DNA from 3 places in the Glutamicibacter sp. TV12E genome. Region 3 is predicted to be linked to each of the others. Evidence: predicted binding sites of a transcription regulator. Region 3 holds the regulator's gene; each other region holds the start of a gene.
What was found. The regulator HrcA, encoded in region 3, represses chaperone genes, less so after heat shock. The targets are predictions, from matches to a motif close to TTNGCACTCGNNNNNNNCGAGTGCNAA.

Region 1: a site for HrcA is predicted at 3,002-3,028, ahead of groL (chaperonin GroEL). Genes of this name have one in related genera too.
Region 2: a site for HrcA is predicted at 2,750-2,776, ahead of ACT7DV_RS01465 (Hsp20/alpha crystallin family protein). Genes of this name have one in related genera too.

The regions. Positions count from the first base shown of each region.
Region 1 is NZ_JBQVVF010000001.1:639,746-644,962, reverse strand. It holds gene ACT7DV_RS02900 (threonine/serine ThrE exporter family protein) at 1-1,095, shown strand, start outside; gene ACT7DV_RS02895 (uracil-DNA glycosylase) at 1,092-1,865, opposite strand; gene ACT7DV_RS02890 (DUF3263 domain-containing protein) at 2,022-2,312, shown strand; gene ACT7DV_RS02885 (LytR C-terminal domain-containing protein) at 2,355-2,966, shown strand; gene groL (chaperonin GroEL) at 3,262-4,899, shown strand; gene ACT7DV_RS02875 (DUF4031 domain-containing protein) at 4,990-5,217, opposite strand, start outside.
Region 2 is NZ_JBQVVF010000001.1:302,465-307,681, forward strand. It holds gene ACT7DV_RS01445 (chlorohydrolase family protein) at 1-77, opposite strand, end outside; gene ACT7DV_RS01450 (hypothetical protein) at 398-763, shown strand; gene ACT7DV_RS01455 (YjiH family protein) at 789-2,111, opposite strand; gene ACT7DV_RS01460 (MerR family transcriptional regulator) at 2,454-2,693, opposite strand; gene ACT7DV_RS01465 (Hsp20/alpha crystallin family protein) at 2,875-3,309, shown strand; gene ACT7DV_RS01470 (hypothetical protein) at 3,706-3,942, shown strand; gene ACT7DV_RS01475 (amidohydrolase family protein) at 4,578-5,217, opposite strand, start outside.
Region 3 is NZ_JBQVVF010000001.1:3,217,038-3,222,254, forward strand. It holds gene hemW (radical SAM family heme chaperone HemW) at 1-798, shown strand, start outside; gene ACT7DV_RS15330 (DUF4870 domain-containing protein) at 814-1,215, opposite strand; gene ACT7DV_RS15335 (DUF3097 domain-containing protein) at 1,305-2,177, opposite strand; gene hrcA (heat-inducible transcriptional repressor HrcA) at 2,306-3,319, shown strand; gene dnaJ (molecular chaperone DnaJ) at 3,386-4,510, shown strand; gene ACT7DV_RS15350 (16S rRNA (uracil(1498)-N(3))-methyltransferase) at 4,513-5,217, shown strand, end outside.

The sequences.
Region 1 (5,217 bases), 2.6 Mb from region 3:
AGCCCGCCTGATGCCGAAAGCTATTCGGTATTGCGCGTGGTCCGTTCCTATACCTCCAACTACGCAGGGCTCGTCCTGGTGCATGAGCTGGTCTCGGACATCATCGCGGGCGGCGTGTCGCGCAGCGCTTCGGCCAAGCGCCTGAAAGAAATTACGCGCCGGCCAAAGCCCTTTCCCCGGTGGATTGTCGCTTGCGGGCGTGCCCTGTTCGCAGCGGCATTTGTGCTTTTCATTGGCGGCTCATGGGCCGGCGCGCTGGTGGCCATGTTCTCCTCCAGCCTAGTCACCCAGATTGGCCGATACGGCTCGCGCTGGCGGGTCCCCGAATTCTTCACTATTGCCGCATCGACGATGGTCATCACCGGAATCGCATTGATTGGGCATCAGCTGCATGCCCCGTTGGATCCGGCGCTGGTGGTTTCCGGCGGTATCCTGCTCTTGCTGCCTTCGGGGCGGTTTGTCTCGGCGCTGCAAGATGCGATCAACGGTTTCCCGGTGACTGCGGTGGGGCGCTTGTTCTCCGCCAGCCTGACCTACGGCGCGATCTTGAGCGGCATTGCCGCGGCATTGGTGGTCTCCGATGTGCTCGGCGGCGGGGAAGTCGATGTACACCAGATCGTGACTACCGAGTACCCCGCATGGCTCTTGGTCGTGCTGGTTGCTGTCGCCATTGTGGCCGGTGCCATTACGGAGCAAAGTGCGCTCCGCTTGCTGCTGCCTACCGCTGGCATTGCGGTGGGCGGCTACCTCGTGCAGCTGCTCGCCGAGAACATGGGCCTGGGCGACCGTGCGGTTCCAGCACTTGTCGCCACGGTCGTCGGTTTTGCGGCTCGCTTCGCGTCAGACAAATTGCGCACGCCGCAGCTAGTTCTGGCAGCACCGGCGGTCATGTTCCTGCTTCCAGGCCTCATGATCTTCCGGGCGATGTACGGCATCGTGATCAACGTCGATGACATGGCTACAGGTCTCGTCGAGATGTTTAACGCGATGGCCATCATGCTCTCCATCGCCGGAGGAGTCGTCTTCGGTGAAACCCTTTGCCGCCCGCTCACTTCTAACGCCCGGCGCGAACGGCGACGCATCCGCCGCCGCTAGGCGACCGGCAAAGTCCAGTCAATCGGCTCTTGTCCCTGTGCGGACAGGAGCCGATTGGCTTCTGAAAAGGGTTTTGAGCCGAAAAAGCCCCTCGAAGCCGAGAGCGGCGATGGATGGGCGCTGCACAATTGCGGCAGATTCCCCAGGGCAGGCGAGAACTTCTGTGCATGATTGCCCCAGAGAATGGCGACCGGGGGCGCGGAACGCTCGTTCAGAGCGGACAGCAGGGCCGCGATGATTGGTTCCCACCCGATCTTTTGATGTGAACCGGCCTGGCCTGCGGTGACCGAAAGCACCTGGTTGAGCAGCAGTACCCCGCGTTGCTGCCAGGCACTCAGATCAGGATGCGACGCTGGGGTGATTCCCAAGTCGGCTTCGAGCTCCTTGTAGATGTTATTCAACGAGCGTGGCAATGGGCGGACATGCTTGTTGGCCGCAAAGGCCAATCCGTTGGGATGCCCCGGTGTCGGGTAGGGGTCTTGGCCGATGATCAGGACCTTGACCTCAGCTAAAGGCAAAGATAGTGCGCGGAACATCACCTCGGGATCGGGGAGCAATGTTTCGCCTTGTGATGAACGTTCGGTTAATTCGAGGGCAAGCTGGCGAAGATTTTCATCTTGCTTGCTGAGCGCTGGAACCCAATCTTGAGCAATAAATCCGTGGTCGGCCATGGATTGCGCGCCGTGGAAGAACGGGAATTCTGCTGGTTCATACACGGGTGCCGGCGGTGGCCCAGGAGCCTCGAACAGGGGTTCTTGCATTTCATCCATAGACGCTATTGTTCCGTTTTTCTGGCGTGCCTGTGCCAGGCCACACGGCGATAGCTAAAGAGATTGGTTAGAATGTCGGTGGTATGTCTACCAGTAGTGGAGTACATGCGTGAATGAAATGCGCAAAAACTGAGCCGAGGACAGAGGTGAGAACGGATGGCTGAGAAAGAGTTGTTGGTGGATTTTGTGATGAACCCAGACTCGGAACTCGACGAACGTTCGCAACAGATCCTGAGCTTGGAAAAATTGTGGTGGAAGTATGCCGGAGCCAAGGAACAAGCGATTACCAAGCAGTTCTCCATGTCTCCAACAAATTACTATCAGCTGCTGAACCAGCTGATTGAGACGGATGCGGCGATGGCCTACGACCCGATGCTGGTTAAGCGACTGCGCAGAACACGTTCAACAAAACGTCGTGTGGGCGGTAAGGTCGGCTCGGGACGATAACCCAGCCTGCCGTGACCAGTCAGACCTCGAGCAAGGACAAGAATGACCAACTACCCGCGTGACGAATTTGATCGCGTTCCGGAGTTCAACACCCGTGTCGGTTCACACCATGCGCACGGATGGGCGCAGTCCGCGGCCTCAAAGTCAACCGGTGGCAAATTGCTGTGGGTAGTGCTGACGGCCGTGATCGTCCTGGCCATCGGTGTAGCATCCTTCATCTTTGGCCCCCAGCTCAAAGACAGCCTCGCGGGCCCTTCGAGCGATGAGAGCTTGCAGTCCCAAGACGGCGGGGAGTCTGCCGATAGTTCGCAGGAGGCTTCACCCAGCGAATCCGCATCGCCATCCAGCACCATCGATGAAGCAGACGTGCTCTTTGGCCAGAAGATCGGCGTGTACAACGGCGCAAATGTTGCAGGCGTCGCGGGTGCTGGCGAAGAGGCCATGGCAGAAGCCGGGTTCACCAACATCGTCGCCGATAACTGGAGCAAGCCGGCGGATGTTTCCGCTGTGTACTACATGTCAGAGGCCTACCGCACCACCGCGGAAAAAGCTGCTGAAGTCCTTAATATTGACGAAGTTTTGCAGACCAATAACATTCCCGATCGGGTCACCATCGTGCTGGGCACCGATGACCCGCTGGGGCTGAACGAATAATTCGTTCATAATTCCCTTCGCTCAGAGCCGACCGGCTTGCACTCGCCATGCGAGAGTGCCAATATTTGTATTAGCACTCTTACGCTGCGACTGCTAACGCCGGTCGGTTTTTGCGTTCCCTGCGGAACGTGAACGCACCGGTTAGCGCCACGGCGGATGGAGCGTGGAAAATACCTCAGATAGCGAGAGCTGAAACGGTTGCCGGCCCGATGCCGCACCGGTCCACTCGTCCGTCGCGGGCGCTGTCTGTCGGTTGCATTTTCGCAAAATCGTCCCGAAAGGACCGAAAGCCACTATGGCCAAGATGATTGCATTTGACGAGGAAGCACGCCGCGGACTCGAGCGCGGACTGAACACCCTTGCTGACGCGGTAAAGGTGACCTTGGGCCCACGCGGCCGCAACGTTGTTCTGGAGAAGAAGTGGGGCGCTCCTACTATCACCAACGACGGCGTGTCCATCGCTAAGGAGATCGACCTCGAAGATCCTTACGAGAAGATCGGCGCCGAGCTGGTCAAGGAAGTTGCCAAGAAGACTGACGACGTCGCTGGCGACGGTACCACCACCGCTACCGTGCTCGCACAGGCACTGGTCAAGGAAGGCCTGCGCAACGTTGCTGCAGGTGCCGATCCGATCGCACTGCGCCGCGGTATCGACAAGGCTGTAGAAGCCGTCACCGCAGAACTGTTCGCCGCAGCGAAGAAGATCGAATCCAAGGAGCAGATCGCTGCTACCGCTTCGATCTCCGCTGGCGACAAGGAAATCGGTGGCCTGATCGCTGAAGCTCTCGACAAGGTCGGCGAGCAGGGCGTTATCACCGTTGAAGAGTCCAACACCTTCGGCCTGGAGCTGGAGCTGGCCGAGGGCATGCGCTTCGACAAGGGCTACATCTCCGCTTACTTCGTCACCGACGCAGAGCGCCAGGAAACCGTCCTGGAAGACCCATACATCCTGATCGTCAACTCGAAGATCTCCTCGGTCAAGGACATGGTTACCTTGCTGGAGAAGGTCATGCAGTCGAACAAGTCGCTGCTGATCATCGCCGAAGACGTCGAGGGCGAAGCCCTGGCCACCCTGATCCTGAACAAGATCCGTGGCCTGTTCAAGTCCGTTGCCGTCAAGGCTCCGGGCTTCGGCGACCGCCGCAAGGCCATGCTGACCGACATCGCCATCCTGACCGGTGGCCAGGTTGTTTCCGAGGAAATCGGCCTGTCCCTGGACAACGTTGGCCTCGAAGTTCTGGGTACCGCCCGCAAGGTCGTTATCACCAAGGACGAGACCACCATCGTTGAAGGCGGCGGCGAAGCCGACGCGATCGACGGCCGCAAGGCCCAGATCGCAGCCGAGATCAAGAATACCGACTCGGACTACGACCGCGAGAAGCTGCAGGAGCGCCACGCAAAGCTCTCTGGCGGTGTCGCTGTGCTGAAGGCCGGCGCTGCTACCGAGGTGGAGCTCAAAGAGCGCAAGCACCGCATCGAAGATGCCGTGCGCAACGCCAAGGCAGCCGTTGAAGAAGGCATCGTCGCCGGTGGTGGCGTTGCACTGATCCAGGCTGGCGCTGCTGCATTCGCAAAGCTTGAGCTGGAAGGCGACGAAGCAACCGGCGCGAACATCGTTCGCGTTGGCATCGAAGCTCCACTGAAGCAGATCGCACTGAACGCTGGCATGGAGCCAGGCGTTGTCGCCGACAAGGTCAAGGGCCTGCCTGCTGGCCACGGCCTGAACGCTGCCACCGGTCAGTACGTTGACCTGCTGGAAGCTGGCGTGAATGACCCAGTGAAGGTGACCCGTTCGGCACTGCAGAACGCAGCTTCGATCGCTGGCCTGTTCTTGACCACCGAAGCTGTTGTTGCAGAGAAGCCAGCTCCTGCTGGCGCTGCCCCAGCCGGTGGCGATGACATGGGCGGCATGGGCGGAATGGGCGGCTTCTAAGCCCTCCATGCTGATCTAGTGCATCACCTGCGCTGATGGCCTGGTACCTTCGGGTACCAGGCCATCAGTAGTTAACGCGGCGAATACGGGCTAGGGCATCCAGCTCTGCAGATGTTCCAGCTCTCGACCCAAGTTGGTTCGCGCAGCCGATTCCCACCGTTCGCGTCCAGCTGCCGTAGCGTAAATCGAGACCTTGGCCAGCAGGGCCGAGAGTATCTTGCTGCGTCCTTCAGCCAAAACGTGGCGGGGAAGGTGGGCATACTCTTGATAGATCGCATGGGCATAACGTTGATAGGCCGCTTCGGGGCGGGCCAATAC
Region 2 (5,217 bases), 2.9 Mb from region 3:
CCCCCCGGCCAGATGCAGTGGTCGCCGTCCTGGTATCCGATGACAAATGCCGCGCGGACGCGGGTTATCTGGCCCATATCTGAGACTCCTTGGAACACGTGGGATGGCGGGGCCCTGAACTGGCCCTCGCTGATCCAGCTTATCGACGTTCCACGAATTTTGGTATACCGCGTTTGCGGCTAATTCGCCGGCGTCCTCCCAGGGGTTTCTCGCCCTGCCCCCTTTTATCACGATACTTCTAATGATGCCCGCCGGCCGCAATCTGGCCCCTTGTGAATGCTCTGATTGGCAGAAGCCTCAACATCGCGTTTATTTGGTATACCTAATGGTTGATGCCTGGAAGCACGCGCCGGACCTGGATCCTTGCTGCTACTTGGTGATCGCCTAGGCTAGGTGCATGTCGACTTCCCTGTACTACACCGCAACCCGCGCCACCGCGCTGAGCGAGGACGAGCACCAGCAGTTGATGGCCCTCGCCCGAAGCCATAACGACGCCTTCGAATTCGATGGCGAGACGTTGTATTTCTATCCGGCCCAGCGCGGCAACGAGGTGCTCAACGGCTCCACCAAGATCTCCCCGGACCCCGTAGAAATGGCCCCCTGCCTGCTGCATTGGCTGGCGGCGCTGACCGCGCTGCGCCAAGCCCTTCCCGAGGCCCAATGGGACGTCTCCCTCGACGAGATCGATGTCCCCTGGGATGAGCACCGCGGCTACCACCTGCCGGGCCTGGAAGACATGGCGGCGATGCACGAAGGCTACTAGGGGGCCAGCTTCCCGCAGGACACCGCTAGAGGACCAGGTTCACCAGCGGGGTGGCAATCAGGATGCTCAATGCCACGCGCTGGAACCAGATCACCACCATCTGCCACAGCTTCACCGGGATGCTGGTGGCCAGGATGCACGGCACCAGGGCGGAGAAGAAGATGATCGCCGAGACGCAGATAATGGCGATGACCATGCGAAGTTCCAAGGACTCGTGACCCGCGGCCAGGGTGGCAGGAAGGAACATTTCGGCGATGCCGGTGGCCGAGGCCTTGCCGGCCAGCAACGGGTCATCCAGTCCTACCACCCAGGCAAACGGTGCGAACAGGTAGCCCAGCCAGGTGAAGACGGGGGTGAAACGGGCCAGCACCAGTCCCAGCAGGCCGATGGAGAGGATCGAGGGCAGGATCGCCATCGCCATCTTCAACCCGTCCAGGATGTTCTCGCCGATGTTGCGCCACAGTCCCGGCGCCCGGTGCAAAGCCAGCATGGCTTCGTCGAAGGCCTTGGCAAAGCGGTTGCCGGTGACCTTTTCTTCCTGGATGTGCTCGATGTTCTGGTAGGTATCATCCGGGATGCGCGAGAGCGGCGGGATCCGCACCGAGATCGCGGTGACCGCGAAGGTAACCACCAAGGCGAGCCAGAAGTAGGTACTCCAGTGCTCCATCAAATCCAGCGCCTTGGCCACGATCACCATGAAGCTGGCGGACACCGTGGAGAAACCGGTGGCGATAATGGCCGCCTCGCGCCCGGTGTAGCGCCCCGAGCGGTACATGCGGTCGGTCAGCAGCAGGCCCAGCGAGTAGCTGCCGACGAAGGAAGCTACCGCGTCAACCGCGGAACGGCCGGGCGTGCGCCACAGCGGTTTCATGATCGGCTGGCAGAAGACCCCGATGAATTCCATCAGCCCGTAGCTGACCAGCATGGCCAGGAAAATTGCGCCGATCGGCACAATCAGTCCCACCGGAACCACCAAGGAATTAAGCAGGAACGGGCCCATGTCCTTTTCCATGAGCCAGGCCGGAGCGACCCCGAAGACCAGCCCTGCGCCGACGGCCAAGCCCACCACATTGGCGAAGGCAAAGAAGCCGCGCAGAGGCGACTTGCGCCAGCCGCCGGTGGCGAAGGGCAAGATGGTGCCGGCGGCCAGCAGTGCCAGGATGTAATAGGGCACGCCGGCGCCAATGGCTTCGCGGACCCAAGAAACAATGTGGTCCAGCGCTATGGTGCTCTTGCCGTTGAGGGTGACCGGAAGGAAGAATACGACAATGCCGATCCCGCTATAGAGGACAAACCTCAGCACATCCCACGGCTTGGTCGGTTCTCTGGTTTCTACGGTGCTCGGCATGGTGCAACCCCTTTGTGCATAGTGACTTCGAACTATCTAAGCCGATGCTCCGGGGTTGATGTGGGCCACAACGCACCTATTGTCCGGGATGCCGGATTGATGCACTTCTACCCCAGGATTTCCCCTCCGAGAGTCGGCGATTTGCCAATAACTTGGGATCTGATTGCCCGAGGTCCGGCAACTGGCCGCGCAGGGCCGCCAGCAAACGCCAAGGCCCTGGCAGGTTCGGCAGGCGGGCCCTACTTGGCCCGATGGGCTTTCCGCAGTCATCGAATTCCGCAGTTGAAAGAGATGGGAGGCGCACTGTTCCTCCGGGATTATTGTTCAGCCTGCGGCCTTGCCCTAGGGCCGGGCATCCAACCGGTTTCTCAGCGCATCGTTTTCAGCTTCCAGTTCCAGAATGATGCCAATACCAGCCAAATTCACTCCGCGATCGGTCAGCACAGTAATCTGTTTCAGCCTTGCCAAATCTTCCTCGCGGTATCTTCGGGTACCGCCAGCGGTACGCCACGGGGAGATCAAGCCACGTAGCTCATAGAGCCTCACTGTCTGCACGCTCACCCCCACGCTCCTAGCTGCCATGGCGATTGAATACGAAGGAATAACACTGCCAACAGCCGTAGAATTTTTTGCCACTTTTTCCCCTCAAGTTGCTTGCCTGCCCATGAACTCCATGCTATAAAATCTACATCGCTAGACATAGATCTAGCGGAAAGTGAATTGCACCATCACAAACCGCCAAGCGAGAAAGGAATGAGTTCAGATGATGCAGACCGAGGTACTTCGCGATTTCGACCGCCTGGTACAGCGTGCTTTCAACACCCAGCTCAGCACCGAGCCAGTCCATCCGATGCCCATGGAGGCGTGGAGGGACAACGAAGGCTTCCATGCTGAATTCGACCTCCCGGGAGTCGACGCTGACCAGATCGACATGGCAGTGGAAAAGAACATCCTGACGATCCGCGCTGAACGTGCCAAGCCCGAAGGCCGGCAGCACCTCACCGGCTCGGAACGCTTGTGGGGCCACTTCACCCGAGAGCTCGTGCTCGGCGACCATCTGGATACCGAAAGCATCCAGGCCACCTACGTTGATGGGGTGCTGCGCCTGGACATCGCCCTCGCCGAGAGCGCCAAGCCCCGCCGCATCCAAGTCGCCGCAGCCAAGCGCCCCGAGGATCCGAAAGAAATCACCAGCTAGCCCTGCAGGCTCCCTGTGAACATGTATGGAGATGATGCGCCATGCCTGACCTCACACACCCGGCGTTCCACCCGTTGGCTATTGATGACGAACTGCTTTTGGCCATGTACGAGCTCGAGCTATCCACCGCAGTCCGTCAAGGCCAACCGCCTCGGACGCGCCAATGCAGTGCGATCGACGGTGTTCCGCGACCCAGTCAGCGGTGTCCGGAAGAAACGAGCCATTCCAGGGCCAGTGAACAGACATTGGGCAGATCCAAGCCGCTCAGGGTCTACTCCCGCTCACCTCCAGCACACCGTGCCTGATGAGCGAAACTCACCAGTGGTCATTCAGGGGGGGTGCGCCCGAACAGCGCCGGGCGCACCCCTGATGGTACAACCAGAAAGGAGCCATGCTGTGCTTCAAAGGTGGCTGCACGTCCAGCTTGATGACGATCAGCTCGATGACCTGTTTACGTCCCTCTGCACGTACCGGGATCACTTCATTGAGCTCATCGAATCGAACGCCAGCGCGGATACCCCACAGATTCACGAGGGTACTAAATACTGGCAAGACAAAGCCCATCGGGTTCAAGGACTCATTGACCAGATCAGCGACGAGCTCTACGGAACAGGTCAAAGAAAAGGCGCCTAGAACCCGCACGCTCAGAGCGCCCCGATCGCTGAACATCGGGAACGAAGTGCTGCGGCGCGGCAAGGCTCCGCACTCCTTGGGAAGCACGAAGGCCGCAATTAAAGGGGACGTGCCACTACAGACGCGCCACGTGTAACCAGGTTCTGTCCTTCGAAATCCGAAGCGCACGGAATCAGCGGACCTGCCGCCAGCAGCTCAAGGAAAGGTCCGGCTGAAAGAATGGCGCTTGGCCCAAAAGCAGGCACCTGTGGCGGCAGGTTCGGCTTCAGGGCTTGTGTGCGGTGGCATGTTCCCTCGGTCTGGTTGCAACATTTCCCGTCTGCAACCGGAAGGCTGTGCGCGGGCCACCTTTGCCAATGTTTGCGAGCGTCAAAATGATGACGTTGCGAACAAGCGGCAAACGGCTCTCCCTCACTCCTTAGGGCTTCCAGCTCAGGCAATTTTCCCTGGTGCTTATGGATCAAAAAGCCGGGAACCTGGCACACGCACTAGCGCAAAATCTACACCACAGGGCCGATGCCGAAGGACTGCTCCGGCAGCGGCCAGATAGTATCGGCGGTATCGAAATCGACCATAGGCAACGGCCGGCGGGACTCGCATTCCCGCCCGGCCGTTGGCATTGAGCTGCCTATTTTCTAGTAGCTGTCCGCCACCGAGAGCACCTTCAGCCCGTCGGCGACAACGCGCCCGTCGTGGATGACGGTGCGGTCGGTGCCGCGGTCCATCACGGTGGAGGCGATGCTCTCGCCGTCCACCAGCACCAGCTCGGCTCGGTCGCCCACGGCCACGCCCGGGCGGTCGGCCACCGATGCCAGGCGCGGCACCTCATGGCTCATGATCGAGGCGCCGCCGATGGTGGCCACGGCCAGGGCGTGCTCGATCAGCTCGTCCTTGCGGAAGCCGTTGACGAAGGCCAGCTGCCAGGTCCGATCCAGCAGGTCGCAGTTGCCGTAGGGGCTCCAATAGTCGCGCTGGCCGTCTTCGCCCAGGCCGAAGCGCACCCCGGCCTCGGTGAGCTGCACCAGCGGCAGGTGGTTCGAGGTGCTCGGGGCCACCGAGGTCAACGAGATATCCAGCTCGGCGAAGGTTTCGACCAGCCGCCGGCTGGTGGCCTCGTTGACGCTGCCCAGCTCATAGGCGTGCGACAGGTTGACCTTGCCCTGCATGCCCAGCGCTCGGGTGCGCTCGGCGATCAACTCCGCTGAGAAGACCCCCTGGGTGCCGTGCTCGTGCAGGTGGATATCCACCTCCACCTGGTACTTCTCGGCCAGGCCG
Region 3 (5,217 bases):
GCCGACGGCGGATTCACCCGTGTTTCCTTCGGGATGCAGTCTGCTGTGCCCCATGTGCTCAAGGTCCTAGAACGAACCCATGATCCCAAGCGGGTACCCCAGGCTGTGGCATGGGCTCGCGAAGCCGGCCTTGATGTCAGTGTCGATCTGATCTACGGCACTCCGGGGGAGAGCCTGGAAGATTGGCGCATGAGCATCGAAGCGGCGCTGAGCTACGAGCCGGACCATATTTCCGCCTATGCGCTGATCATCGAAGAGGGAACCAAGCTTGCTGCGCAAATCCGCCGTGGCGAGGTTCCCAATATCGACGATGACGACCATGCCGAGAAATACCAGATGGCTGATGAGATGTTCGCTGCCGCCGGTTTCTCTTGGTACGAAGTGAGCAATTGGGCCAAGACTCCAGCCAACGCTTGCCAGCACAATATTGCGTACTGGAAGGGCGGCGACTGGTGGGGTGCAGGACCTGGCGCGCATTCGCACGTCGGCGGCCTGCGCTGGTGGAATGTGAAGCATCCAGCTGCGTATCAGCAGCGCATTGACGCAGGGATCTCACCCGGACACGGCCGAGAGTACCCCGATGCCCAGGCTGTCCAGCTGGAGCGAACGATGCTGTTGACCCGCCTGAGTTCCGGCATGCAAATCAGTGAGCTCGATGCCACCGGGCGCACCAAGGTCGCGGGGCTGATTGCTGATGAACTGATTGATGCCAAGGCGGCTTTTGCTGGCACCTTGGTGTTAACGCAACGAGGCCGGCTGCTAGCCGACCTCGTGGTGCGAGAATTGCTCGATTTCTAGACCTGGGTAGAACTGCTACTTCATCAGGCGAAGATTGAACTTGTAGCGGTAGGGGCGTCCCTTGTTGGCCTGAATGGCGGCAAGGGCGCCCGATACTGTCATCGTGACCCACAGGGCCACGGCAAGCACGGAGAAGAGCCAGCCGATGCCGGGCAGGATCGTGCATACGTTCAGCGCGATAGCCAGGATCGTGAGCGGAAAAGTGAAGTTGAAGGCTTCCTTGGATTCCTGGGCGGTGAATGCGCCTCGGTCACGAAAAACCGCAAAAATAATGGCAGACGGAATGCAGCCGAGAATGGCGCCGAAGTGGGCCATGGTCGACCATTGCCGGTCCTCGGTTGGAGTCAGCGGCAACGCAGCGGTTCGCGATCCTTCGAAGCGCGAATTCTCCGATGACTGCGTCTGGCGTGAAGTCACTGTTTTCCCTTGTCTTGCTGTGGCTGGTTTCTTCTCCATCATAGCTGGCTCGGTTCACGCAGATGCTTCATTACCGGGCTAAAGTCCAGCTATTGGTCAATTGTTAGGAAACCGTAATCTTCGGTGGTCAGAAAATCGATCAATTCTTCTATTCTTCCCAAAAGCTGTGGTTCCAGCTGCCCATAATGCGAAACCGTGGACAGGATCCGCTGCCAGCCGATACCGATATCCTCGGCAGTTTCGTGTGGCCAGCCAAAGGCGCGGAGCACACCGGTTTTCCAGTCGGTGCCCTTGGGGATGACAGGCCAGGCCTTGATTCCGAGCGTCGCGGGCTTGATCGCTTGCCAGACGTCGATATATGGGTGCCCGAGAATCAGGACGTTCTGTGCAGCGCCGGGGACCTTCATGGCCTCGGCGGCAATATGGGCCTCTTTGGTGCCGGCCACGAGGTGGTCAACGAGGATGCCAAGGCGGCGATCCGGGGAAGGGGCAAAATTGCGGATGGCTCCGGCCAAGTCGTCAACACCGTGCAGTGGTTCAACAACTATCCCCTCAACACGCAGGTCGTGGCCCCAAACCTTTTCCACGAGTTCCGCATCGTGCTTGCCTTCCACCCAGATTCGGCTGGCGCGTGCCTGGCGGGCCTTCAATCCGGTGACCGCACGGGAGCCGGAAGCGGAGACCAAGGTCCTGGGCTGCGCGGCCTTGGCTACCGGATCGACCAACTCGACGGGTTCGCCTTCGAGATAGAATCCGAAACCGGCCTGGAACGAGCGGGTCTTGCCATGGCGGTCCTCCAACACGATGATGCGCATGCCGCCGGACTTCTCGGTACGTATGACTTCGCCAACCCAGCCTGAGGTGGCATCTTCCAGAATCATGCCGCGTTCGATGGGTACCTGGCGGAGTTTTTTCTGTGCCGGGGCACTGAGATCTTGCGGTCCCCAGGAGTAATTAGCCACGTACTGCCTTTCGCTGTGATCGAATACGCTCGAAATCCAATGCTAGCAACCGTTGAACGTATTAGACTTGGCACTTGACAGGTTAGAGTGCCAAACCCTTCTGATAGGGATGCCAAGGAGGTGGCGTTGTGAGTGAGCTTCGGCGTTTGGATGTTTTGCGCGCCATCGTGGAAGACTACGTCCAGTCGCGTGAACCCGTTGGTTCCAAGGCGCTGCTCGATCGGCACAATCTTGGCGTCAGTGCGGCCACGATACGAAATGACATGGCCTTGCTGGAAGAAGAGGGCCTAATTGCTGCCCCTCACACCTCTTCGGGCCGTATTCCGACCGAAAAGGGCTATCGCCGCTTTGTCGATGAGATTGGCGAGCTCAAGCCGCTGTCCAGGGCCGAACGCGATGCCATCAACAAGATCCTGGATGACTCCACCGACCTGGATGAAATGCTCAAGAGCACTGTTCGGCTCTTGGCCAGATTGACTAATCAGGTGGCGATGATCCAGGTGCCGCACTACGACACCGCGTCGCTGAAGAACCTCGAACTGCTCAGCTTGGGCAGCTCCCAGGTGCTGATGGTCATGATTGCCTCCAACGGCACCGTGGACCAGCGCATGATGGCCGTTGCGCGCTTGTACTCGGATGCCGAATTGGCCGATCTGAAGTTGTGGCTGCTCAATAGTTTCGAAGGAGTCCAGCTCGCTGATCTGAGCGGCAAGCTGACCCGGGCCGGGTTGAACCCGCAGCAGCAATCCGAACCATTGGTGGACTGCGTATTGCACGCCTTGGAAGAAATGGCCCAGGCAGCCAATACCCAGCGCATCATCATGTCTGGAACAGCCAACTTGGCCCGCGTGGAAGGCGACTTCCCGCTGACCATCACCCCGGTGCTCGAAGCCCTCGAAGAACAGGTCGTGCTGCTCAAGCTCTTCTCCGAGCTGGAGGCCGACTCGTGCGGCGTGGCGGTGGCCATCGGCACCGAGCATCACTACGGGCAGCTCTCGGAGGCCGCGGTGATTGCCACGACCTACGGTGCCGACGTGCGCAACAAGCTTGGCGTGCTCGGCCCGACCCGCATGAACTATCCAACATCTATGGCCTCGGTGCGGGCAGTAGCCCGGTACCTGTCAAAGATTTTGGCGCACTAGCTACGCTGGCGATACGCTTAGCATTTTTTGAATTTTGCATTTTTAGGAAAGGACACGGCGAATAACGTGAGCTCGCATTACGAGACCCTGGGCGTTGCCAAGGACGCGACCCCTCAGGAAATCAAGAGTGCCTACCGAAAGCTGGCACGCAAACTGCACCCGGATGTGAATCCAAGCGACGACGCCGCAGAGCAGTTTAAGCTTGTGACCCGCGCTTACGAGGTTCTTTCCGACCAGACCAAGCGCTCGAACTACGATGCAACTGGCGATGAGAACGGCAACGGCCACCCGGGCTTTGGCGGCGGCGGCCAGGGCTTCGGCGGGTTCGGCGACATCTTCGAGCAGTTCTTCGGTGGCGGCCAGGCCCAGGGCCCGGCATCTCGTACCCAGCCGGGCCGTGACGCGCTGATCACCATCACGATTGACTTGGAAGACGCGGTCAAGGGCACTGTCTACCCGCTGGAGATGGAAACCGCAGTCACCTGCAAGACCTGCAACGGCACGTGCACCCGTGAGGGCACCAGCCCGGTCACCTGCGATATCTGCCATGGCGCCGGACAAGTGCAGCGGCCGGTCCGATCCTTCCTCGGCCAGATGATGACCGTGGAGACCTGCGCGGCCTGCCGCGGCTTCGGTACGACCATTCCGGACCCATGCTTGGAGTGCAACGGCGAAGGACGCGTGCGCGAGCATGTCTCCAAGTCGCTGAATGTTCCAGCAGGTGTCGATTCGGGCACCCGCATCCAGCTGCGCGGCCAGGGCGAGGCGGGCCCCGGCGGTGGACCGAATGGCAACCTGTTTGTCGAGGTTGACGTGCGCCGCCACAAGGTCTTCGAACGCGCGCAGACCGACCTGCATGCCAAGATGAGCCTCCCGATGACCGCAGCCGCACTGGGTTGCGAGCTCAAGCTGGAAACCTTTGACGGCGAACAGCCGATCAACGTCGAAGCCGGTGCGCAAGACGGCGACACCGTCACCTTGCCAGGACTGGGCGTGCCGCGCCTTCGTGGTGGCAAGCGCGGCGATATCATCGTGCATCTTCAGGTGGAGACCCCGACCAAGCTGGACGCTGCACAGCGCGATCTGCTTGAGCAGCTGGCCAAGCTGCGTGGCGAGGAAATGACCGCTGGACGCGTCGAGCATTCAGGTGGCATGTTCTCCCGGCTGCGCGACAAGCTGAACCAGCGCTGAGCATGAGCAACCACAGCTTCGTCATCGACTCCGAATTGGCACAAAACTCAGGTCCGGGGGATACCTTGGAGCTCTCCGGTCCAGAGGCCCATCACGCGGTGACGGTCAAACGAGTCGCGGCAGGTGAGCACCTGGACTTGCTCGACGGCCAGGGCCTTCGCCTTACTGTCGAAGTGCTGGGCACCGGCAAGGATCTGCTGCGCGCCAGGGTGCTCGAATGCACCCAGGAAAGGGGCAGCGACCATCCGGTCACCTTGGTGCAGGCGCTGTCCAAAGGCGAACGTGATTTGCAAGCCGTCGAGTCAGCGGTGGAGCTTGGAGTGCTTGCCGTGCGCCCGTGGCAAGCTGACCGATCGATCGTGCGCTGGAATGCTGCCAAGACGGACAAGGCCCTGGCAAAGTGGCGCGCCCAGGTCCGCTCGGCCCAGAAGCAATCCCGTCGCGCTTTTGAACCCGAGGTTCTGGCACCTGCTCATTCCAAGGAACTAGCGAAGGCTGTTGCTGAAGATGTCCAGGCCGGGGCACTGGTTCTGGTGCTGCACGAGCAGGCCACCCAGCCGGTGGCGGCGCATGTCGCCACCTGGCTTGCCGGGGCGGAACTGGGGCAGAAGGTTGTGATGATCGTCGGCCCCGAAGGGGGAATCTCCGATTCGGAGCTGCAGTCATTCACCGATGCTGGCGCGCATGCGGCCTTGTTGGGCCAGCAC